4 regions of the Mesorhizobium sp. B2-5-13 genome follow, and region 2 is predicted to be linked to each of the others. Evidence: predicted binding sites of a transcription regulator. Region 2 holds the regulator's gene; each other region holds the start of a gene.
What was found. The regulator PhoB, encoded in region 2, activates phosphate uptake and scavenging genes when phosphate is short. The targets are predictions, from matches to a motif close to TGTCATNNANCTGTCAT.
Positions count from the first base shown of each region.

Region 1: phnC (phosphonate ABC transporter ATP-binding protein) is a predicted target of PhoB. The motif match lies at 2,512-2,528, and genes of this name have one in related genera.
Region 3: FJ434_RS19400 (PhoX family phosphatase) is a predicted target of PhoB. The motif match lies at 2,437-2,453, and genes of this name have one in related genera.
Region 4: FJ434_RS12800 (esterase-like activity of phytase family protein) is a predicted target of PhoB. The motif match lies at 3,272-3,288, and genes of this name have one in related genera.

Region 1 is NZ_VFUI01000003.1:425,771-431,684, reverse strand. Features, by position in the region: gene phnE (phosphonate ABC transporter, permease protein PhnE) at 1-496, opposite strand, end outside; gene phnD (phosphonate ABC transporter substrate-binding protein) at 557-1,465, opposite strand; gene phnC (phosphonate ABC transporter ATP-binding protein) at 1,576-2,433, opposite strand; gene FJ434_RS08210 (DUF1868 domain-containing protein) at 2,564-3,274, opposite strand; gene FJ434_RS08205 (DapH/DapD/GlmU-related protein) at 3,424-4,041, opposite strand; gene phnL (phosphonate C-P lyase system protein PhnL) at 4,038-4,745, opposite strand; gene phnK (phosphonate C-P lyase system protein PhnK) at 4,795-5,571, opposite strand; gene FJ434_RS08190 (alpha-D-ribose 1-methylphosphonate 5-phosphate C-P-lyase PhnJ) at 5,568-5,914, opposite strand, start outside.
Region 2 is NZ_VFUI01000007.1:56,842-62,755, reverse strand. Features, by position in the region: gene xylF (D-xylose ABC transporter substrate-binding protein) at 1-566, opposite strand, end outside; gene FJ434_RS14035 (ROK family protein) at 838-2,085, shown strand; gene phoB (phosphate regulon transcriptional regulator PhoB) at 2,088-2,777, opposite strand; gene phoU (phosphate signaling complex protein PhoU) at 2,797-3,504, opposite strand; gene pstB (phosphate ABC transporter ATP-binding protein PstB) at 3,530-4,333, opposite strand; gene pstA (phosphate ABC transporter permease PstA) at 4,330-5,181, opposite strand; gene pstC (phosphate ABC transporter permease subunit PstC) at 5,185-5,914, opposite strand, start outside.
Region 3 is NZ_VFUI01000011.1:136,710-142,623, forward strand. Features, by position in the region: gene FJ434_RS19385 (sensor histidine kinase) at 1-867, shown strand, start outside; gene FJ434_RS19390 (response regulator transcription factor) at 864-1,526, shown strand; gene FJ434_RS19395 (hypothetical protein) at 1,746-2,237, opposite strand; gene FJ434_RS19400 (PhoX family phosphatase) at 2,516-4,519, shown strand; gene FJ434_RS19405 (hypothetical protein) at 4,652-4,876, shown strand; gene FJ434_RS19410 (NAD(P)/FAD-dependent oxidoreductase) at 4,868-5,914, opposite strand, start outside.
Region 4 is NZ_VFUI01000006.1:132,957-138,870, forward strand. Features, by position in the region: gene FJ434_RS12780 (UvrD-helicase domain-containing protein) at 1-953, shown strand, start outside; gene FJ434_RS12785 (hypothetical protein) at 985-1,299, opposite strand; gene FJ434_RS12790 (trimethylamine methyltransferase family protein) at 1,424-2,977, opposite strand; partial or broken gene FJ434_RS12795 (glycine cleavage T C-terminal barrel domain-containing protein) at 2,991-3,170, opposite strand; gene FJ434_RS12800 (esterase-like activity of phytase family protein) at 3,402-4,871, shown strand; partial or broken gene FJ434_RS12805 (L,D-transpeptidase) at 4,928-5,681, opposite strand; gene FJ434_RS12810 (MATE family efflux transporter) at 5,859-5,914, shown strand, end outside.

The DNA.
Region 1 (5,914 bases), on a different contig from region 2:
CACGCAGCAATTCCATGAAGCGCTTGACCACCAGCCTCAGTGCCGGATGGGGCGTCAGGTTGCGTGCCGCGATGAATGAAAAAGGCACCGCGAAGACAAAGCCGATGAAGGTCGAGACCAGCGCCACGTTCACGGTGGTCAGCATCAGCTCGAAATATTCGGGGATGTAGAAACCGCCCCAGGCGTGGACGCGGCCGAGCGGGAAGTTGAATTCCTGGGTGCCGGTGTCATGCGGCGAGGCGATATCGAATAGCGCCCGCCAGACGTCGTTCCAGTCCTTGGGGACCAGCCAGCTCAGGAAATCCAGAATATGCGGCAGCCGGTCGAAGAAATGCCCGGCGTTGGCTTCGTCGGCGAACCACATGCTGGCGAACATGGCGGCGAGCAGCAGGCCGACGCCGAGCACTGTATAGAGCCGGCGCAGCGACGTCTGGCGTCGCCAGGCATCGGCCGTCTGATGGGTGGCGCCGGAGGGGGCTGTCACGGAAAGGGTCATGATCGGAGATGCAAAAAGGGCGGTACTTGATGAGGTACCGCCCCTCTTGCGATTTCGCCGTTAGCCGCCGATGGCTGCCTTACGGGCTTCGACGATGACGCTGTAGAAGTCCGGCTTCACCGGAACGTAGCCGGTGAAATCGCCACCCTCGACGCCTTCGAAGCAAGCCTTGTCCTTCTTGGGCAGGTCGGTGAAGAAGGCGGCCAGCTTGGCGGTCATGTCGTCGCCGATCGCGGTGCGCACGACAAGCGGGCCATTCGGGATCAGGCCGGAGCGCCAGACTTCGACGAAGTCGTTGGGGTCAACGGCGCCCTTGGCGACTTCCTTGTGGAATGTGCCGGAGGTGTAACCGTTCTTGAAGTCGCCGATGCCCGAGGAATCGTCGACCGCAACATCGACCTTGCCGTCACGCACGGCCAGAACGTTGTTTTCGTGGCCGCCATTGAACTGGGTCGAGGCGAAGAAGGTTTCGTTCGAGGCGCCGGTGGTCTTCGGAATCTGGGTCAGCGGGATCAGGTAGCCGGAGGTCGAATCCGGATCGGCATAGCCGAGCTTCTTGCCCTTGGCCGACTTGATGTCGGTGATCCCCGACGTCTTCAGCGCCAGCCCGATCGAATAGTAGCCAGTGGAGCCGTCGGTCTGCTTGGTGGTGAGGATCGGGGTAACCGCCTTCGGATCCTTCAGATAGACGCTGGCGTAGCCGGAAGCGCCGAGTTCGGCGAAGTCGAGCGTGCCGCCGAGCAGGCCTTGGATAACGCCGTCATAGTCGGCGGCGGGGAACAGCGAAACCTTCTCGAAGCCGAACTCGGCCTTCAGGTGGTCGGCCAGGCACTGGTAGTTACGCAGCCGGTCGGTTTCGTTTTCGCCGCCGAGAATGCCGACGCGAAATTCCTTCATATCGGCGGCGTGGGCCATGCTGGTGGCCATGGCGAGCACCGAAACGGCACCGAAAACCATCTTCCTGAACATTTGCTATCTCTCCTGTAGGTTCCGGCCCCGCGCCGGCAGCGTTCTTGATCTTGACAAGTGCCCTTGACGCGGGCGGACGATCCAGGCTGCTCGCTATGCCCGTAATGGGCTCAGTATCCCGGGAATGCGGGTTCGAGCGGTCGGGCGGATGCGGCGATCTTCTGCTTGAAGGCAACGCTGGTGGAGGTGATGACCTCCGATATCTCACCGCCATTGCTGTCGGCGCCATAGACTAGACGCACCGCTTCGCGGTTGAGCTCTTCGGGCGGCCCGTCGAAGACGACCTTGCCGGCGGCCATGCCGATGATGCGGTTGCAATAGGTGCGGGCGGTATCGAGCGTGTGCAGGTTGGTGACGACGGTGATGCCTTCGCGCAGATTGATGTCCTGCAGCGAATCCATCACCACCTTGGCGTTGAGCGGATCGAGCGAGGCGATCGGCTCGTCGGCGAGGATCACCCTGGGCTGCTGCATCATTGCGCGGGCAATCGCGACGCGCTGCTGCTGACCGCCCGACAGGGTGCCGGCGGGTTGAAGTGCCGTACGGGCGATGTCGAGCCGCTCGAGCGCGGCGACCGCCTCCGCGCACTCGGCGCGCGAAAACATGCCCAGAAGATTGGACAAGGTCGAACGGTGGTTCAATTTGCCAAGCAGCACGTTGGTGAGCACATCGAGGCGCGGCACCAGGTTGAACTGCTGGAAGATCATGGCGCAGTCGCGCTGCCAACGCCGCAACGGCGACCCGCGAAGGCGGGAGACCTCGGCGCCATCAAAAAAAATCGACCCTTGGCTGGGGTCGACAAGACGGTTGATCATGCGAAGAAGCGTCGACTTGCCTGCACCCGAACGACCGATGACGCCGACCATCTGCCCCTGCGGGATCGAGATGTTGACGTCGCTGACGGCGGTGTTCTTGCCAAATCGTCGGCTGACACCGCGAATTTCGAGCGTGGCAGAGCTTGCTGACATGGGCTGGTTCCAGTCCGGTCCATATTGATCGTCAGGCACTCGCCTAACGCAGCCACATGAACCTGCCGTGTCGCCAGCATGTCAGTTTTGTTACGCTCCACAGATACGACGGCCGGCGTCCTGCCGGCGATCAGCCGAGCACCAGCAATTCCTCGAAATGCTCCATGTCGCGGAATGCGCAGAAGGCTGGAGCCTTGATCTCGATCACCGGGGCCTGCCGCGCGAAAAGCGCCAGGCATTCGTCGAACAGCGTCTGCCATGCGGCGGCCCTGTCGTCGGCAAGACGCTGGATCTGATAAGCGAAGGTGATGTGAAAGACGTAATTGTCGTGATCGGAGTGCCGGTAGCCGAATGGCACGGCCAGCGCATCGCGCCATTCACGCATGATGCGCACATCCTCGTCGGTCGCGCCGGCAACGGTGAGGCCAGTAGGCACGATCTCGACGACCTTGATGTTGAATGGACCGGCACCCTGGAAACCCTTCAGGCGCTCCAGATAGAGGCGGGTCATGGCGTCGATGCCGGTGTCGAGCGGCACGTCCCGTGGCCAGTAAGGCAAGCGGCGGCGATATTCGATGATGCCCTGGAACAGCGTCATGTGCAGGCTGGAGACAGGCGTGAAGGCAAGGCGGTCGGCGTCTGGCATTGCCATCATCCGATCGCGCACAGCGAGCACCACGGCTTCGGATGGCGAGCCGCTGACCAGATGGCTGACGACGGTGTTGCCGGGCTCGAGGAGAAAGTTGCCTGACGCGTCGTAGCGCGTGCCGAGATGCGCCGGCGGCGTCGGATTGGAGCCGGCAAAGAATCCGGCGAGCGAGGGTCTGACGGTGTCGAGCATGGCGATCTCCTTGGAACACCCGCGTCCTGCCCCGGTGATGTGTCAAGGATATGAAACAGAGTCGTTCATGACGTCGGTGTGAGGGCTATGTCTCCTTGCCTGCAACAATTGCGAACGGAAAACCGGTTCCCACTTTTTCTGGAACTGCTCTATCCCCCGTATTTCTCCAGGAATGTCTCGGCCGACAGCTCGCGGAAGTCGTCGAGCGACGCACGCAGCCTGGCATGGTCCCAGTCCCACCAGGCAAGCGCCTGGTAGCGCTCGGCGGTGCGGCGGTCGAAGCGCTCGCGGATCGGTTTGGCCGGCACGCCGGCGACGATGGTGTAGGGCGCGACGTCCTTCGAGACGACCGCGCCAGCGCCGACCGCAGCACCATCGCCAACGGTGACGCCGGGCAGGACGGTCGAGCCGTGGCCGAGCCAGGTGTCGTGGCCGATGGTGACGCGTTTGGCGCGGCGCTGAGCGAAGAATTCGCTCTCGTGCTCGGCGTCGTCCCAATAGTCGGAGGCACGGTAGGTGAAATGGTGCAGCGTCGGCCGCCATGTCGGGTGATTGGTGGCGTTGAGGCGCACGCTGGCCGCGATGTTGGCGAACTTGCCGATCGTCGCGCACCAGACGGCGCAGTCCTGCATCATGTAGGAATAGTCGCCGAGTTCGCTTTCCGAGACCCGGCTGCGGTCGGCGATCTCGGTCCAGCGGCCGAGCGTCGAGTTGTGCACCTCCGCTGTCGGGTGGACCAGCGGCGTTTCCGACAATTTCCTGGTCATGCGGCGAGTTTTCCCGGAGCGAAGGCGGTGACGTCGATGATGCGGTCGGCCACCGCCTCGCGCACTTCGTGGTCATGGAAGATACCGAGCAAGGCAACGCCTGCCGTCTTCTTGGCGGCGATGAGTTCGATCACCACGTCGCGATTGGTCGCGTCGAGCGATGCGGTCGGCTCGTCGAGCAGCAGGATCGGATGTTCGGTGATGAAACCGCGCGCGATGTTAACGCGCTGCTGCTCGCCGCCCGAGAAGGTTGCCGGCGGCAGCATCCAGAGTTTTTCCGGCAGGTTGAGCTGGGCCAGCAAGGAGCGTGCCTTGGCCCGGGCTGCCTCGCGCTCCTCGCCGCGTTCAACCAGTGGTTCGGCGACGACATCGAGAGCCGAGACGCGCGGCACGGTGCGCAGGAATTGGCTGACATAGCCGATCGTTTGCCGGCGCACGGCAAGCACGGTGCGTGGGCTGGCATGGGCGAGATCGATCAACCCATCCTCGTGCGTGACGATGATCTGGCCTTCGTCGACGGCGTAGTTGCCGTAGAGCATCTTCAGGATCGAGCTTTTGCCGGCACCGGACGGACCGCCGAGCACGGTGCATTCTCCGGCCTTGATCGAGAACGAAACACCCGCGACGACGGGCAATTTGATGCCGTCGCGCAGATGCATGGTGAAGCTTTTGGCGACATCGGAGACAACGAGAGGCGTCGGCATCAGAAGGTTCTCCAATCGTCAATCGTCGGCGGGCGTACACGCGCCATCATCACACCTGCAAAATCGAGGAAACGAGCAATTGCGTGTACGGCGCGCGCGGGTCGTCGAGGACGCGGTCGGTGAGGCCGCTTTCGACGACGCGGCCGTCCTTCATCACCATCATGCGCTGCGACAGGAGTCGCGCCACGGCGAGGTCGTGGGTAACGACGATCGCGGCAAGGCCAAGGTCGGTGACCAGGCCGCGCAACAGGTCGAGCAGGCGCGCCTGCACGGAAACGTCAAGGCCGCCGGTCGGCTCATCCATGAACACCAGCCGTGGCCCGGTGACGAGATTGCGGGCGATTTGCAGGCGCTGGCGCATGCCGCCGGAAAAGGCGCGGGGTTCGTCGTCGATACGGTCTTCCTCGATCTCGACGCGCGACAGCCAGTCGACCGCGGTAGCGCGAATCTTGCCGTAGTGACGGTCGCCGACCGCCATCAGACGCTCGCCGACATTGGCGCCGGCCGAGACCGTCATGCGCAGGCCATCTGCCGGGTTCTGGTGGACAAAGCCCCAGTCGGTGCGCATCAGGAAGCGGCGCTCGGCCTCGCTCATGCGGTAGAGCTCGCGAAACTGGCCGTCGCGCATGCGGTAGCTGGCGGTGCCGGAGGAGGGCAGCAGCCGCGTCGACAGGCAGTTGAGCAGCGTCGTCTTGCCGGAGCCGGACTCGCCGACGACAGCCAGGACTTCGCCCGGCCACAGGTCGAAAGTGACGTTGTCGCAGCCGACCCGCGAGCCGTAGAACTTGGAGAGCGCCGAGACGCGCAGCAGCGGTTCGTCGGTCATTGCGCCGGCTCCAAATTTTCTGGGGCAAGATGGGTTTCGGGAGCAAGGTGGCCGCGATGGCCCTCTTCACGCCGCTTCTCGCAGTAATCGGTGTCCGAGCAGACGAACATATGGCCGCCATGGTCGTCGAGGATGACCTCGTCGAGATAGACATTTTCGGCCGCGCACAGCGCGCAGGGCTGGTCGAAAGTCTGCACCTCGAACGGATGATCCTCGAAGTCGAGGCTCACCACATCGGTGAAGGGCGGCACGGCGTAGATGCGCTTTTCGCGGCCGGCGCCGAACAGCTGCAGGGCCGGCGAGCGATGCATCTTGGGATTGTCGAATTTCGGCGTCGGCGACG
Region 2 (5,914 bases):
GTATAGGCTTCGCCGACATTCTTGATCTTGCCGCTGTCGATGGCTTCCTTCAGCACTTCCATCGAGCCCGAGAACAGGAAGTCGGCATTCGGGTCGGCACCCGAGCCCTTGATGAAGACGTAATTGCCTTCAGGCTTCACCTTGAACACCTCGCGAGCCTGCATGCGGCCGACTTCCTTGTTGTCGAAGGTCAGGTAGAAGACGTCCTTGTTCTCGATCAGGCGGTCATAGCCGACGACCGGAATGCCCTCGTCGAGCGCCTTCTGCACCGCTGGGCCGATGGCCGAAGCATCCTGCGCCAGGATGATCAGCGAATTGGCGCCCTGGGAAATCAGGCTTTCGACATCGGTCAGCTGCTTGCCGGGATTGGACTGCGCATCGGCGGAAATGTACTTGTCGCCCGCGGCCTCGATCGCTTTCTTCATGGCGGCCTCGTCGGTCTTCCAGCGCTCTTCCTGGAAATTCGACCACGAAACGCCGATGACCTTGTCCTTCGCCTGCGCCACCGACGCCAGCGTCAGCGACATGGCGACACCCGCCAGGATGGCGACTGTGAATCTCTTCATGATATATCCTCCCTGCGCCGCGTATGGCGCGACCAAACTGGCCCGAAGGCCGGCACAAAGGCCCTATTTTTTCGAGCCTCGAAAAAACACTGATCCATCGTCGGAACACTGTCAACATCGATTCTGATGGATTTTGAGGTGCCGGGAACCTTTTTTCGAGTCCCGCAATAAATAAATGACAGCTCCTGCCGCATCTGCCAGTATTCGGCCCATTGCCGGAGAGGTTCGAGGGGGTGTCAAGAACCGCGGCGACGGGGAGGATGTGGGAAGCATGTCGGTAGGAATCCGCCACGACGATCTGCGCCGGCGCAACCGCGCCATGGTGATTGCAGCCGTGCGTCAGGGTGGTCAGCCCTCGCGCACCGAGATCGCCGCCACCACCGGCCTCAGCCACTCGACCATATCGGCGATATCAGCCGACCTGATCGACGAGGGTATCCTGACCGAAGGCAAGCCGAACGAAGCCGGTTCACTGAAACGCGGCCGGCCGCAGGTTGGCCTTGGCCTCAACCCCGAGGCCGCGGCTGTGATGACCGTGGTGCTGTCACTGAATTTCCTGTCCGTCGCCGTCATCGATTATTCCGGCCAGGTGATCGCCGAGGAACAGCGCCGGCTGGACACGCTGACCATGTCGCGCGAGGCGCTGATCGGCGAATGCACGGCAATAGTGCGGCGGCGCCTCGAGGACCCCGATCTCGACGTCCGCAGTATTGCCCGCATCGCGCTGGCGATCCAGGGCATCACCGACAGCGAGGCGCGTGCGATGCTGTGGTCGCCGATCACGCCGCAGACGGACATTCCCTTCGCCGACATACTTGAAGCCGAGTTCGGCATCCCCGCTACCATGGAGAACGACTGCAACATGATGGCGGTGGCGCTGCGCTGGCGCGACCCCGAACGCTACCGCGACGACTTCATCGCCATCCTGCTCTCGCACGGCATCGGCATGGGCCTGGTGCTGAAGGGCGAGCTGTTCACCGGCACGCATTCATCGGGAGGCGAGTTCGGCCACATGATCCATCGCCCGGGAGGCGCGCTCTGCCGCTGCGGACGGCGCGGCTGCGTCGAGGCCTATGCCGGCAACTACGCCATCTGGCGCAACGCCAGGCAGCTTGGCGAGGACGCCGAACCGGTCGCAGATGTCAGCGATGCGCAGATGCGGACACTCGCCGCGACGGCAAGGGAGAAAGACGGACCGGAGCGCGAAGCCTATCGCAAGGCCGGCGAGGCGCTGGGCTATGGGCTGGGCAGCCTGTTCGCGCTGATCGATCCCGCACCCGTCGCCATGGTCGGCGTCAGCGCCGCCGCCTTCGACCTGATCGAGCCGGCCTTGCGCGAGGCCATCGGCCAGACCGCCGGCGGCCAGCATTCGGAATCGATTTCCTTCGACACCGAGCCGAACGAGCTGCCGCTCATCCGCGAAGGTTGCGCTATGCGCGCATTGACCTTCGTGGACCAGGAGATTTTCGCGCCGGGCGTGCTGGCGAGGCCCGGCGTTCCGGGCAAGAATGTAGCCTGATTTCAGTCTTCGCGGATCGCGTAGCCGGCGCCGCGAATGGTGCGGATCACGTCCGGCATACGGCCGTTGTTGACCGCCTTGCGCAGCCGGCCGACATGCACGTCCACGGTGCGTTCATCGATATAGATCGTCTCGCCCCAGACATTGTCGAGCAGCTGGCTGCGCGAGAACACGCGGCCGGGATGACGCATCATGAATTCGAGCAGGCGGAACTCGGTCGGTCCGAGCCGGATCTCGCTCTTCTTGCGATAGACCCGGTGCGATTCCCGGTCGAGCACGATGTCGCCGACCTTGAGCACGCTGGACAGCACTTCCGGCTTGGCGCGGCGCAGCAGCGCCTTGACCCGGGCCATGAATTCCGGTGTCGAGAACGGCTTGACCAGATAGTCGTCGGCACCGGTCGAGAGGCCGCGCACGCGGTCGCTCTCCTCGCCGCGCGCCGTCAACATGATGATCGGCAGCCTCTCGGTCTCGGGCCGCATTCGCAGGCGCCGACAGAGTTCGATGCCGGAAACCGCCGGCACCATCCAGTCGAGCACCAGGAGGTCGGGCACGTTCTCCTGGAGGCGGATCTCGGCTTCGTCGCCGCGTGTCACCACCTCGACCTGGTAGCCTTCCGATTCCAGATTGTAGCGGAGAAGCACGCCGAGCGGCTCCTCGTCCTCCACCACCATGATGCGTGGCGCGATCATCGATTGATCATCCCTGCCGTCAAGCCGCCGGCACCGACATCGCCGTCTCGTCCTGCTTCGGACGGTTGGCGGGCAGTTGCGTGCCGGTCAGCACATAATATGCATTCTCGGCGATGTTGGTCACGTGGTCGCCGATGCGTTCGAGATTCTTGGCGCAGAACAAAAGATGCGTGCAAGCCGTGATGTTGCGGGGATCCTCCATCATGTAGGTCAGGAGTTCGCGGAACACCGAAGTGTATTTGATGTCGATGCGTTCGTCGTCATTCCTGAGCTTGGCGAGGGCGGCGGCATCGCCTGCCGCGTATTCCTCGACTACCCCCTGCACCTGGATCAGCACCAGCTGCGCCATGGAATCGATCGAGTGCGACAGATCGCGCGGGGTGGCGGTAAGGCCGACGGAGCCGACGCGCTTGGCAATGTTCTTGGCAAGGTCGCCGATGCGTTCGAGATCGCCCGCCATGCGGATGGAGCCGACGACATGACGCAGATCGTCGGCCATCGGCTGGCGCTTGGCGATCAGGGTGATGGCGCGATCGTCGAGTTCGCGCTGGCGCGCGTCCATGATGGCGTCGTCGGAGACGACGCGCTGTGCCAGCGCATTGTCGGAATTCAGCAGCGCCTTGGTGGCGCCGCCGACCATCGTGCCGGCAAGATCGCCCATGTCGCTGATCAGCTTGCTGATCTGTCCGAGATCCTCGTCGAAGGCTGCGACTGTGTGTTCGGCCATGATCCTGGTCCTCGTATGCGTGAGATCAGCCGAAGCGGCCGGTGATGTAGTCCTGCGTGCGCTTCTCGCGAGGCGACGTGAAGATCTTCTCGGTCTTGTCGAATTCGACCAGCTCGCCCAGATACATGAAAGCCGTCTGCTTCGAGACGCGCGCGGCCTGCTGCATGTTGTGGGTGACGATGACGATCGTGTAGTCGGCCTGCAACTCGTCGATCAGTTCCTCGATCTTGGCGGTCGACAATGGGTCGAGCGCCGAGGCCGGCTCGTCGAGCAGGATGACCTCCGGCTTCACCGCCACGGTGCGGGCGATGCAAAGCCGCTGCTGCTGGCCGCCCGACAGGCTGAGGCCGCTGGCATTGAGCTTGTCCTTGACCTCGTTCCACAGCGCGGCGCGCTTCAGCGCCTGCTCGACACGGCCGTCCATCTCGGCCTTGCCGATCTTCTCATAGAGCCTGACGCCGAAGGCGATGTTCTCATAGATCGACATCGGGAACGGCGTCGGCTTCTGGAACACCATGCCGATCTTGGTGCGCAACAGGTTGAGATCCTGCGAGCGGTCGAGAACGTTCTGGCCGTCGAGCAGCACCTGACCCTCGGCGGTCTGCTTGGGGTAGAGTTCGTAGATGCGGTTGAAGACGCGCAGCAGCGTCGACTTTCCGCAACCCGACGGTCCAATGAAGGCCGTCACGCTGCGCTCGGGCAGCGACAGCGTGATGTCTTTCAGCGCCTTCGACTGGCCGTAGTAGAAATTGAGGTTCTTGACCTCGATCTTCGCCTTGGCGGCCGCCTCGGTGGCAATCGTCATGTCTGGAGACAACATCTGGCTCATTTGTCCTCTCTGCGTCCGGTCAGGCTGCGCGCGAAGATGCTGAGCGCGAGAACCGTCAATGTGATTATGAGTGCGCCGGTCCAGGCCAGTTGCTGCCATTCCTCGTAGGGGCTGAGAGCGAACTGAAAAATGGTAACCGGCAGGCTGGCCATCGGCGCGTTGAGGTTGCTCGACCAGAACTGGTTGTTCAGCGCCGTGAAAAGAAGCGGCGCCGTCTCGCCGGAAATGCGGGCGATGGCCAGCAATATGCCGGTGACGATGCCGGACATCGCCGCGCGGTAGGCCACCGAACGGATCACCACCCAGCGTGGCGCGCCAATCGCCGTGCCGGCCTCGCGCAAGGCGTTCGGCACAAGGTTGAGCATGTCCTCGGTGGTGCGCACGACCACGGGGATGACCAGGATGGCCAGCGCGACGGCGCCGGCGATGGCCGAGAAATGCCCCATCGGCCGCACCATCAATTCGTAGACGAACAGACCAATGATGATCGATGGCGCCGACAGCAGGATGTCGTTGATAAAGCGTACCACGGTGGTGAGTTTCGAAAAGCGGCCGTATTCGGCCATGTAGGTGCCGGCCAGCACGCCGATCGGCGTGCCGACGACGATCCCGATGATGGTCATCACGATGCTGCCGTAGATGGCGTTGAGCAGGCCACCGGCATCACCGGGCGGCGGGGTCATTTCGGTGAACACCGAGAGCGAAACGCCCGACAGACCCTTATAGAGCAGCGCGCCGAGGATCAGCGCCAGCCAGGCAAGGCCGATGCCGGCGGCGATGACGCAGAGCGTCATCATCACGCCGTTCTTGCGCTTGCGGCTCTGGTGAAGCGATGCGGCTGTCGACATCGGTCAGACTCCGGTACGGGCATCGATGCGCATCAGCATGTACCGGGCGATGGCAAGGATGAGGAAGGTGATGACGAACAGGATCAGGCCGAGCGCCACCAGCGAGGAGGTGTAGAGATCGCCGACGGCTTCGGTGAATTCGTTGGCGATGGTTGCCGAGATCGTCGTTGCCGGCGCGAACAGCGAGGCGCTGATCCGGTGGGCGTTGCCGATGACGAAGGTGACCGCCATGGTTTCACCGAGCGCACGGCCGAGAGCAAGCATGACGCCGCCCATGATGCCGATGCGGGTGTAGGGGACGACGACCCGGCGTGTTACCTCCCAGGTCGTGCAGCCAATGCCGTAGGCGGACTCCTTCAGCACCGGCGGCACCGTGTCGAACACATCCTTGGTGATCGAGGTGATGAAAGGCAGGATCATGATGGCCAGGATCATCGCCGAGGTCAGCAGGCCAATGCCATAAGGGGGCCCGGCGAACAGGCTGTTAAGGCCGGGAATGCCATGGAACACGCTGATGATGAAAGGTTGCACTGTCGTCTGCAGGAACGGTGCCAGCACGAACAGGCCCCAGATGCCGTAGATGATCGAAGGAATGCCGGCCAGCAGTTCCACCGCCATGCCGATCGGGCGCCGAAGCGGACGCGGGCAAAGCTCGGTGAGAAAAATGGCGATGCCGATGCCGAGCGGCACGGCGATCAGGATAGCGATGGCCGAAGTGATGATGGTGCCATAG
Region 3 (5,914 bases), on a different contig from region 2:
GTCACCGAATTCTACGAGATCGCCAGCGATTTCAAAGCCACCCTGGCTTCCGCCCTGCTGTCGAGCTGGCTGGTGGTGGCCGGCACCACCTTGACGGCATTCCTGCTTCTGTCGAGCATCGTCCTGCGCGCCAGCCGCACCATCGACGACCAGCGCGGGGCGCTGCGCCGCCAGGTGTCGGAGCTGCAAGGGCTGGTGACGCAGAACAGCGCCTTGCGGCAACGCGTGCAGCGGGCGTCCCGCCGCGCCACCGCACTCAACGAAAGATACCTGCGCCGGATCGGCGCCGACCTGCATGACGGCCCGGCCCAGCTCGTGGCCCTGGCGGCGCTGCGCATGGACAGTCCGGTGTTCACCGGCGACGGCCATGGCAGCGAAGGCCGCTCGACCGAGGTCGCCATGATCCGCAAGACGCTGGAGGACGCGATGCGCGAAATACGCGGCATCTGCACAGGCCTGGTGCTGCCGCAGATAGAAACGGCGGCGGCCGCGGACGTGTTGCGGCTGGCCGTCGAGGAACATGAGCACCGGACGGGCACGTCGGTGAGGCTCACCCTGCCCGGACATTTGCCCGAACCCGGCGCTTCTGAGAAGATCAGCATCTATCGCTTCGTGCAGGAGGGGCTGAACAATGCCTACCGCCACGGGCGAGGCAAGGATCAGGCGGTGCATGCAGGAATGAAAAACGGCAGGCTTTTCGTTGAGGTGTCGGATGGCGGGCCGGGCTTCGATCCGGCGCGGGCCGAGGGGTTGGGGCTGGCCGGCCTCAGGGAGCGCGTTGAAAGCATCGGCGGACAGTTCGAAACCCTGACCGGGCCGAAAGGCACAAAGCTGGTGATCCGTCTTTCAGTCGAGGAGCAAGCATAATGGACGCCATTCGCATCGCCATTGTCGACGACCATCCGCTGTTCCGCGAAGGCGTGACCCGCAGCCTGTCGGAGATCGGAGGCTTCGAGATAGCCGGAGAAGGTGCGACCGCGCAGGACGCGGAACGCATCGTCTCGACCATGCAGCCCGACATATTGCTGCTCGATATTTCGATGCCGGGCGGCGGCCTGGCCGCGGTTGCAAGCATCCTTGCCGACCATCCCGCCCAGAAGATCGTCCTATTGACCGTTTCAGAGGCCAATGGCGATGTCACCAAGGCCCTGAATGCTGGCGTGCGCGGCTATGTCCTCAAAGGCGTTGGGTCGCGCTCGCTTGCCGATATCCTGCGCAACGTGGCGGCCGGCGAAAGCTATCTTTCGCCGATGTTGTCGGCCCGGCTGCTTTCCGATGTGCAGTCCCTGCAGCCTGCCAACGGCGTGGCGGACCGGCTGCGGCAACTCACCGGCCGGCAGACCGAAATCCTGCGGCTGGTGGCGGAGGGACTGAGCAACAAGGAAGTTGCCTTGCGCCTGGAACTGCAGGAGAAGACCGTGAAGCACCACATGACGGGGGTGCTGTCGAAACTCAGCGTGCGAAACCGCACGGAAGCAGCCCTCATGATGCGCGAGTTTCGCGACCGCGAGACGGACCGCTCATAGAGCGGTTCGGCGTCTGCGTAATTCCGCCAGGAGAAAGCGCTGCGCTTTTCGCGGGAAAACCGTTTTTTCCTGGAATAAGCCCTCGGGGCATTTGGAACGCCACGCAAAGGAGGTCACCTCCGCCGGGGCCCGGCGGAGGTGACGTGTGAAACTGGTCGTTGCCTGTTGACCAGCTTCACAAGGCCGAAATTCATAAGGCCGAATTCACAGGGCCGAAATTCACAGCGCCTTGAGACGGCTGACATCGGCCGGTGTGGCCGGGCGGTCGATGATGGTGCGGCCGAGCGCATCCTTCATCCTGAAACGGCCGTTCTCGATGTTTTCCGTCATACCGTCCGGGTGCTGAACTGTAATCTTGTTGCCGTCCACGTCGACCTCGTCGCCGGTGGTGGCGTTGACATGGCTGCTCTTGTCGCTGCTCTTGTCGCGCTGGCCCTTGCCATTTCCGTTGTTCCCGCCGCCGCTATTCCCGTTACTGTTCCCGCTATTCCCACTATTCCCGCTGCCACCACCGTTGCCACCATTGCCGCCGTTGCCGCCGTTGCCGCCACCATTGCCACCGTCTCCGCCACCCTTGGCATGTGCGGTCGCGGCATCGATTCCAGGCACGAATCCATGGAAGGCAATTCCATAGGGAGCGACGGTCAGCGCCAGAAGCGCCGCCGATCTCAGAGCCAGGCGACAACAACGGGCCATAATCGATCCGTGCATACTGATCTCCGTCGATTGAGCCGGCGCGCTCACCCCAACGTTGCAGTGCAACCAACATCGCCGAAAGACGTGGTGACCGAAAGCAGCCTCCGACCGTTGCGTTTGTCCCCCAGGACCTTTGCAGGCGCAAGATTGGACTAAAGTCCCAAGGCCCCGGCGTGAAAACCGGTATCGTGAGGGAGCGGCAGCGCGCATACGATGTCACGAAAATGTGATCGGTCGACTGTAAGGCGGTCGAACAGGCAACAAAATCCAGCCAAATCCAGCCAGAGGCTCCCATGACCGAACATCGCTCCACTGATGCCCGATTCCGCACCAGCCTGCTCGAGGAAAACGAAGGCCCAGCCAACAATCCCAGCGAAAACCGCACGATGGGCGAGATTATCGCCGCGCGGTTCTCGCGCCGTGGCTTCCTCAAGGGCTCGCTTGCCGTCTCGGCGATCGCCGCCACCGTCAGCCCGCTGGCGATGATCGCCGCCGACGATGCTCGCGCCGCGGAAGGCTCGGCCTTCACATTCGACGAGCTGGAGGCCGGTATCGACGACAAGCACCATGTCGCGCCGGGCTACGACGCCGACGTGTTGTTGCGCTGGGGCGATCCGCTGTTTGCCGATTCGCCGGAATTCGACCCGACCAGGCAGTCGGCGCAAGCCCAGGCCAGGCAGTTCGGCTATAACAACGACTATGTCGGCTATGTCGCGATCGACGGCTCGGCGGAACACGGCCTGCTGGTCGTGAACCACGAATACACCAACCCGCATCTGATGTTCCCGGGCATCGTCAAGATCGTCGAGAAGGACGGCAAGAAGTCGGCCGAGGTGGCGCCGCTCTCGAAGGAGCAGGTCGATGTCGAGATGGCCGCCCATGGCGGCACCATCGTCGAGATCCGCAAGGACGGCGGCAAATGGCAGGTGGTGCGTGACGGCAAGCTCAACCGCCGCATCACCTCCAACACCGAGATGGCGCTGTCCGGCCCGGTCGCCGGCCATGACCGCGTCAAGACCAATGCCGATCCGTCCGGAACGAAAGTCTTCGGCACGATCAACAACTGCGCCGGCGGCGTCACGCCCTGGGGCACCTATGTTATGGCCGAGGAGAACATCCACGGCTATTTCTCCGGCGAGCTGCCGGAGGGCCACAAGGAAGCCGCCAACTACAAGCGCCTCGGCATACCGGAAGGCGCCTATGAATGGGGCGCGCATTATGACCGCTTCAACCTCGCCAAGGAGCCGAACGAGCCCAACCGCTTCGGCTGGATCGTCGAGGTCGATGTCAACGACCCGAATTCGGTACCGCGCAAGCGTACTGCCATGGGCCGTTTCAAGCATGAGGGTGCAGAATCGATCGTCGCCAAGGACGGCCGCGTCGTCTTCTATCTCGGCGACGACGAGCGCTTCGACTATGTCTACAAGTTCGTCACCAAGGGCACGTTCAACGCCGGCGACCGCGCGGCCAACAAGGACCTGCTCGACGACGGCACGCTGCATGTCGCCAAATTCGCCGAGGACGGCTCGGTCGAATGGATGCCGATCGTGTTCGGGCAGGGTCCGCTGACGGCGGAAAACGGTTTTGCCGGCCAGGCTGACGTGCTGATCGAGACGCGCCGCGCCGCCGACCTGCTTGGCGCCACCAAAATGGACCGGCCGGAAGACATCCAGCCCAATGCCGGCAACGGCAAGGTCTATGTCATGCTGACCAACAATTCCAAGCGCAAGGCCGATCAGGTCGACGCCGCCAACCCGCGCGCCGGGAATGCCTTCGGCCACATCATCGAGATCGTCGAGGACGGCGGCGATTTCGCCGCCACGAAGGGCAAGTGGGAAGTGCTGCTGAAATGCGGCGATCCGGCGGTGGCCGATGTCGGCGCCACCTTCTCCACCGCGACGACGGCCCATGGCTGGTTCGGCATGCCCGACAATTGCGCGATCGATTCGGCCGGGCGCCTGTGGGTCGCCACCGACGGCCAGGGCCCGAAGGCCACCGGCCGCACCGACGGCCTGTGGGCGGTGGACACGGAAGGATCGGCGCGGGCGACCTCGAAACTGTTCTTCCGGGTGCCGATCGGCGCCGAAATGTGCGGCCCGCTGTTCGCGCCGGACGACCAGACCGCTTTCGTCGCCGTCCAGCATCCGGGTGACGGCGGCGAGGACTGGGATGCGTTCGGCCGGCCCTCCTACTACGAGGACCCGTCGACCCGCTGGCCCGATTTCAAGCCGGACATGCCGGTGCGGCCGGCGGTCGTGGCGATCACCAAACAGGGCGGCGGCAAGATCGCCATCTGACGTCGGGCGAGACAAACGAGAGAGGCTCCGGGCATCCGAAGTCCCTCTTTTTGTGTGGCATTGTATTCAAGCCTCGGGAAAGATTGGCAATTTACACGTGGCGCCCTAGATCGCGACCAGGAGATCACCGCCATGCCCAAGTCGATCTACGACCGTGGCCTGCTCAAACCTGACGAAGTGGCCACCTTGCAACGTGTCTTCGATGAGGCCTGCCGCCGACGCGAAGCGCATCCCGAATCCGCCAAGGCGCGTGAATTGGCTCTCACCTTGCTCGCCCTCTACAATGCCGGCATGGTCGACGAGGAGATGCTGACCGAGGCTGTCGGTTTCCGGCGGCTGGAGCCGAAATCAGCGTGAGGTGCCCGGCTGACCGGGACCGGCGATCCGCCCGGCTATCGCCCTGGCCAATATGGCGGCATTGGCGAAGCAGCCGCGGATGCTCGGCCGCATGCCGGTGAACCACAGGCCGGGCCATTTCGGGTCGGCCTGGCCGCCGTTGAAGAGCGGAACGCCCTTTTCATCGAGCACGCCGAGATCGCCGACCATGCGCTCCAGCCCGGTACGGTAGCCCGTCGCGGCTATGACGATGTCGGGAGCAACCATGCTGCCATTGGCCAGGATGACGCCATCGCGGGTGAACTCCCGTATCGCCGGCACGACCACGATCCTGCCCGATTTGATGGCATCGACGGCGCCGTCGTCCGCGGCGATCGCGGTATAGTCCGAAGTCAGGCGGCTGGCGCCGCCGGCGGGTGCCGGCGGCATGCCGAATTTGGTGAGATCGCCGAAAACCAGGCGCTGCGTCACCGCCATAACCGCATCGGCGACGCGCAGCGGCAAGCGAGCCATGAGCGGCGAGAGGCGGTGTACGGCGATCTTGCCGACGCGCTTGGGCAAAAGGGCGGGACCGTTGCGAGCCGACAGCCAGACAGCGGCGGTGTCGACGCCCGCCAGGTGATTGAGGGCGTCGAAGCCCGAATTGCCGGCGCCGACAACCAGGACCTTCTTGCCTGCATAGGCCCGGGCGTCGCCAAAATCCGCCGAATGGATGATGCGGCCCGCGAACGCCCGCATGCCCTTCCATTGCGGCGTGTAGGGCTCCCTGTCGCGGCCGGTGGCGACAACGACGTGACGCGCCAGGCGCGAGCCGGCGCTGGTGCGCACGATCCAGTGGTCGCCCGCGAACATGATGGCCTCGGCGGAAACGCCAAACTCGACCGGCAAACGGTTCGCCTCATGGAAATCGTTCATATGGCGGATGACGACATCCCGGTGCGGAAAGGCGGGGGTCCCCTTGGGATAGGCAAGGCCGGGCAGCGCCGAGAGATCGCGGTGGGTGTTGAGGTGCAGCTGCTCGTGGCGCCGGCGCCAGGGCTCGGCGAGCCGGCTTTCCTT
Region 4 (5,914 bases), on a different contig from region 2:
CCGACATGTGGAAGAACGACCGCTCGGCCGAAGCCCCCGGGCGGCTCGAGAACCTCAAGGAACTGATCCGTTCCATGGAGGAGTATGAATCGCTGCGCTCCTTCCTCGAACATGTCGCGCTGGTGATGGATGCCGAGCAGAATGCAGGGCTCGATGCCGTTTCCATCATGACGCTGCACTCGGCCAAGGGCCTCGAATTCGAGACCGTCTTCCTGCCCGGCTGGGAGGAAGGCCTCTTTCCCCACCAGCGCGCGCTGGACGAAGGCGGCCGCTCAGGCCTGGAGGAAGAGCGGCGGCTCGCCTATGTCGGCCTGACGCGGGCCAAGAAGAACCTGCATATCTGGTTCGTCTCCAACCGCCTCATCCACGGGCTCTGGCAATCGACCATCCCGTCACGCTTCCTCGAGGAATTGCCGGAAGCCCATGTCGAGGTCGCGGAAGCCGGCAATTCCTACGGCGGCTACGGCAATCCCTATGGCGGCGGCTCGTTCGCGTCCGGCCGTGGCGGCGGCCAAGGGGCAGGAAGACAGAACCCGTATGGCGCCTCGCGCTTCGACAATATTGGCGGCAATTCGGGCGGCGGGGAAAAGTCCGGCGCCTTCTCCAACACCTATTCGACGCCTGGCTGGCAGCGCGCACAGGCCAACCGCACCGAAGCGACCGACCGCAACTGGGGCACGCGTTCGGGCCATCAGGTCGAACGCATCGGCTATGGCGAAACAGACTCCGGCTACGGCGCCGGCCGCACCAGCGTCAAGGGCCGCACCATCGACGGCGAACTGGTCGCCAAATCCGTCTCCGACACGCCGTCCGCCTTCAGCGTCGGCGACCGCGTCTTCCACCAGAAATTCGGCAACGGCAATATTTCAGCCATCGAGGGCAACAAGCTGACCATCGACTTCGACAAGGCCGGCCAGAAACGCGTGCTGGACGGGTTTGTCCTGCCGGTGTGAGGCTGCCAGCCTCGAAGACTGACGTCCCGCCTCAATCCACCTTCTTCTCGCCCCGCTCCCCGGCCTTCACGATATCCCCCGTCGTAAACAGGATTTCCTTCAATTCCACGCGCCAATCCGTCTTCTGGCGCAGCAGGAATTCGAGGTCCATGCCGAAATGCTTGAACTCCTCGCTCTGCGCGTTCTTCATGATCGCCTTGGCCTGTGGGTTCTTCTCGACCGACATGCGCTGTTCGTACCAGCTGATCGCTTCCGCCTCCTCGATCAGCGAGGTGATCATGCGGGCAAAGGTCCGCACTTCCTGCGACAGTTCTTCCGGCGGTTCGTGATACTGGTCGAAACCCATGTCGTCCTCCCCTCAACGGCTCGCGGATGGAGCCAGGCGTTGGCCCGCACCCATGAATGCGTGGGACGCGCCGCGGGTTCCGGGACCACGGCCACAATTCGGGATGATGGATCCGCGAACTATCTCACGACACTGGCGCCGCGCCGCCCTCTTCCGTCCGCCGCGCGATGAACGCGTCCAGCACGCCTGACGTTGCGGCGGCCGCGGCCGGCGGCTCGAAATCGGCAAGGATGCGCTTCCAGATGCCGGTGGCGCGTTCGGTCGCGGTCTTCGAGCCGCTTTGCGTCCAGTTGCCGAAATTCGACCAGTCGGCCACCAGCGGCTCGTAGAAGGCGGTGCGGTAGCGTGCCATGGTGTGGCTGGCCGAGAAGAAATGGCCGCCCGGCTGCACTTCGGCGATGGCCTCGAAGCCGATTGCGTCGTCGTCGCCGGGCGTCGCGGTACAAAGTTCCGCGACCGTCTGCAGCGCTTCGATGTCGGTGACCAGCTTTTCCAGGGAAACACTCAAGCCCCCTTCCAGCCAGCCGGCCGCATGGATGCAGACGGTGGCGCCCGAAAGCACCGAGCCCCACAGCGCGAACTGTGTCTCGTGCGCGGCCTGCGCGTCCGAAATGTTGGCAGCGCTGCCGCCGCCCGAGCGCCAGGGCAGACCGGTGAAGCGCGCCAATTGGCCTGCACCCAGTGTGGCCTTGACGTGCTCCGGCGTGCCGAAGGCCGGTGCGCCCGATTTCATGTCGACATTGGAGGAGAAGGAACCGTAGACCACCGGCGCGCCCGGCCGCACGATCTGCGCCAGCGTCAGCCCGGCCAGCGCTTCGGCATGCTGCAGCGTCAAGGCGCCGGCCACCGTAATCGGCGCCATCGCACCGGCCAGGCAGAACGGCGTGATGATCAGGACCTGGCCCGCCTTGGCGAAGTCGATGATACCTTGCGCCATGGGAACATCGAGCTGGCGCGGCGAGTTGGTGTTGATGACGGTGTAGCAATGCGCGCCCGAGCGGAACTCGTCCTCGGACAGCCCGCGGGCCAGCCTGATCATCTCGAAACTGTCATCGACCTGCGGCGTGCCGCGCGCGAACACGAATGGGAACTTGTCGGACAGTGTCAGCTGCGCCCGATTGACGGCATAATGGCGAAAATGATTGTCGATATCCTGCGGTTCGATGCACGGTCCCAGCATGTGCAAGACATCGAAATGCTGCACCAGCTTGATGAGCTCCTCGAAGGCGACCAGCGTTCCGGGGCGCCGGCCGCGGTCGAGATCGGTGATGTTGGGCGCGCCGGAGCCCGCCAGGAACGTCATCGAGCCCAGTTCGAGCGACAGATCACGAGCACGCGCGCCTGCATTGGCGTGGATCGATCGCGGCGCCGAGGCTAGGGCTGCCACCACCATGTCGCGGCCGATGCGCACCATGTCGGTGTCGGGATCGACCAGGGCGCCGGCGCGGGCGAGCACTTCGCGCGCCTCAGGCAGCAGCACCTTGATGCCCAATTCTTCCAGCACGCGCAGCGCCGTGTCGTGGATCGACGCCACCTGGTCGTCGGAAAAGATCGGCTGCGGCAGGAATGGATTCTTCAGCGAGCGGTAATTGGGCTTGCGGCTTGATTCGCTGCCGGCCTCGCCCATGCGTCCGCGCCGGCGTTCGCGCCTCGTATCCCGTGCAGCGTCATCGACCATCAGAAACTCCTCCTCATTGCCGCATCGCCTTGCCCTGGGGATCGTGGGGCGAGGCCGCGATGACCCGCGCCGTCCGTTTGACGCCGACAATGTGCACGCAAAGCTGCGTCCCCTCCCCGGCGAAATCGTCGTCCACCAACGCCAGCGCGACGCTCTTGATCGTGTAGCCAAATCCGCCCGAGGTGACGAAGCCGCGCGGCGGCCTCAAGGCTTCCCTTCCGGTCAGTTCGAAGCCGGCACCCTATATGTACTAGACATAAATGTCCAATACGCTGGCGGACCGGCATCGCGCACTGTCACGCAAGCATCATGTTCACGCCTTAGATCGCTTTTGGGGAGGCTCGCGCGGCATCGTCGATGCGGCACCTCTTTCCGTTTTTGTCCTTCGGCCGCTCCGGCATGCTCGTCACAAAGAGGATTGTCCATGAAACACCCGCACCGAACCGCCTCGCTCGGCGTCGCGCTGGCCTTGTTCACCGCCCTGACACCGGCGCTTGCCGACGGCGTGGCCTACATCAACAAGGGCCTGGTCGGCGTCGGCCGCATGCCGGCTGCTCAGCGCGACAAGTTCGGCGAGACCTTCGGCTCGGGCTCCGGCATGGCAATCGACACTACAGGCTGGACGCAAGATGCCGGCACCTACAAGGGATCGCTCTGGCTCCTGCCCGACCGTGGCTACAATGTCGCTGGCACCACCGACTACCGGCCGCGCCTCAACACCATCGGCATCGAGTTCACGCCTGTCGCACCGGGTGCGGCTCCCGCCGCCGGCCAGGAGCAGACGGGCGTCAAGGCGACGCTTGCCGACACCATGCTTCTCACCGACGACAAGGGCGCCGATGCCACCGGCCTCGATCCGCTGTCGGATGTACGCCCTGCCGCCGGCGACATGCCGATGTTGCCCGTCGCCACCAACGGCAAGCTCGCTCTCGACAATGAGGCCATCGTGCGGCTGCCCGACGGTTCGATGTTCATCTCCGACGAGTACGGCCCCAACATCTACAGGTTCTCCGCGCAAGGCCGCCTGATGTCGGCGACCCAGCCGCCGGCAGCCCTCGTGCCGATGCGCAAGGGAACGCCGAACTTCTCCTCCGACAATCCCGGTCCGGGTGCCGCCGACCCTGATCCGAAGGATCCCGAAACCGGGCGCCAGAACAACCAGGGCCTCGAAGGCATGGCGATGACGCCGGACGGCAAGTTCCTGATCGCCGTGCTGCAGTCGGCGCCGAGGCAGGACGGCGGCGATTCACCCTCGACGCGCCAGAACACCCGGGCGTTGGTTTACGATGCCTCCGACCTCGCCCATCTGAAGCTCGCGCATGAATACGTCGTGCCGCTGCCGATGTTCAAGGATGCCAAAGGCAAGACCAAGGTCGCCGCGCAGAGCGAGATCGTGGCGCTTTCGGACACATCCTTCCTGATGCTGGCGCGCGACAGCGGCAACGGCCAGGGCCTGAAGAAGGGTGACGCGTCGCTCTACCGTCAGATCAACATCGTCGACGTGTCCGGCGCGACCGACATCGCGGGCAGCGCCTTCGACGTGGCCGACAAGCCGGTAGCGCCCAAGGGCGTGCTCGATCCCTCGGTGACGCCGGCCAAGCTGACGCCGTTCATCGATATCAATGACGCCGCCCAGCTTGGCCGCTTCGGCCTGCACAATGGTGGGGCGAAGGACCACAACGAGCTTTCGGAGAAATGGGAAGCGATGTCGGTCGCCAGCGTCCTCGATCCGAAGCTGCCCGACGACTATTTCCTGTTCGTCGGCAACGACAACGACTTCCTCGCCCAGGACGGCTTCCAGGTCGGCGCGCCCTACAAGGCCGATGACGGCGCCGATGTCGACACCATGTTCCTGGTCTATCAGGTCACGCTGCCGGGTCTCGGCAAGAAGTAACGATCACCGCACAAGCGGGCGCGCCTGGCGCGTCCGCCTGTGCAGGTCGTGAAGGCTTACTTCAAGAACTCGGCGTCCTTCGGCACGCCCGCATCGATTGGCTCGGCCGTCCTGCTTGACACGGCCATGATCTTGCCGCCGGCAGACAGGTTGGGCCGCACGAAGACCTGGGCGGGGCCGTTGACGCGGCTGTAGAGGTCGATGATGTCCCGATTCATGAAGCGCACGCAGCCGGTACATCGTGTCCTTGCCGTCGCGGAAAAGATAGAGCGCGCGGGCGCCCAGCGGGCTCTGCGATCCGGGCGGCATGCCGTCCTTGTATTTCGCCAGTTCCGGCCGGCGCTGGATCATTTCGGGCGGCGGCGTCCACACCGGCCACTTCTTGCGCGCCTGGACCACGGCGCTGCCGGTCCATCCGAAACCGGCCTTGCCGAGGCTGACGCCGTAGCGGATGGCCTTTCCGCCGTCGCGCACCAGATAGAGGAGATGCTCGGAAACATCGACGACGATCGTGCCAGGCTTCTCTCCGGTCGGATCGGCCACGATCTGGCGCACGAACTTCGGATCGAGCTTGGCAACCGGGATGGCCGGCAGTTGATAACCCTCGTCGGTGCGCGCCGCATACATGGTTGCGGTATCGCCGACAGCCGGCTCGCTTGGCGCAGCCGACGGCGGGACCGGCGCCACTGCCGGCGGCGCCACATCGGTCGTGGTGCACGCCGAGAGAAGGACGGAAGCGCAGCCCAAAGCGGACGCGCCAAGAAACGCGCGCCGGCTCAGGCGCTCAGCAACAAGCGGAATATCGGACATGAACCCCCCGGTGAGAAACGCGGTCCAACGCGCATGGGATCAATATCCCATTCCGCAAACTTTGAGAACAGGATGGATCATGGCGTGAGCACCGTGGACCGTTCGCGCCCCCGCATCGACCTGTCGGGTTGAATCTGCAATCATCGCGCACCGGACTCGAGATAGGCTTTGTCGGCCATGAACGAAAAAATGCCCGCGCGTCGGCGCACCGGCGACCTGACCAGCGGCCCGAT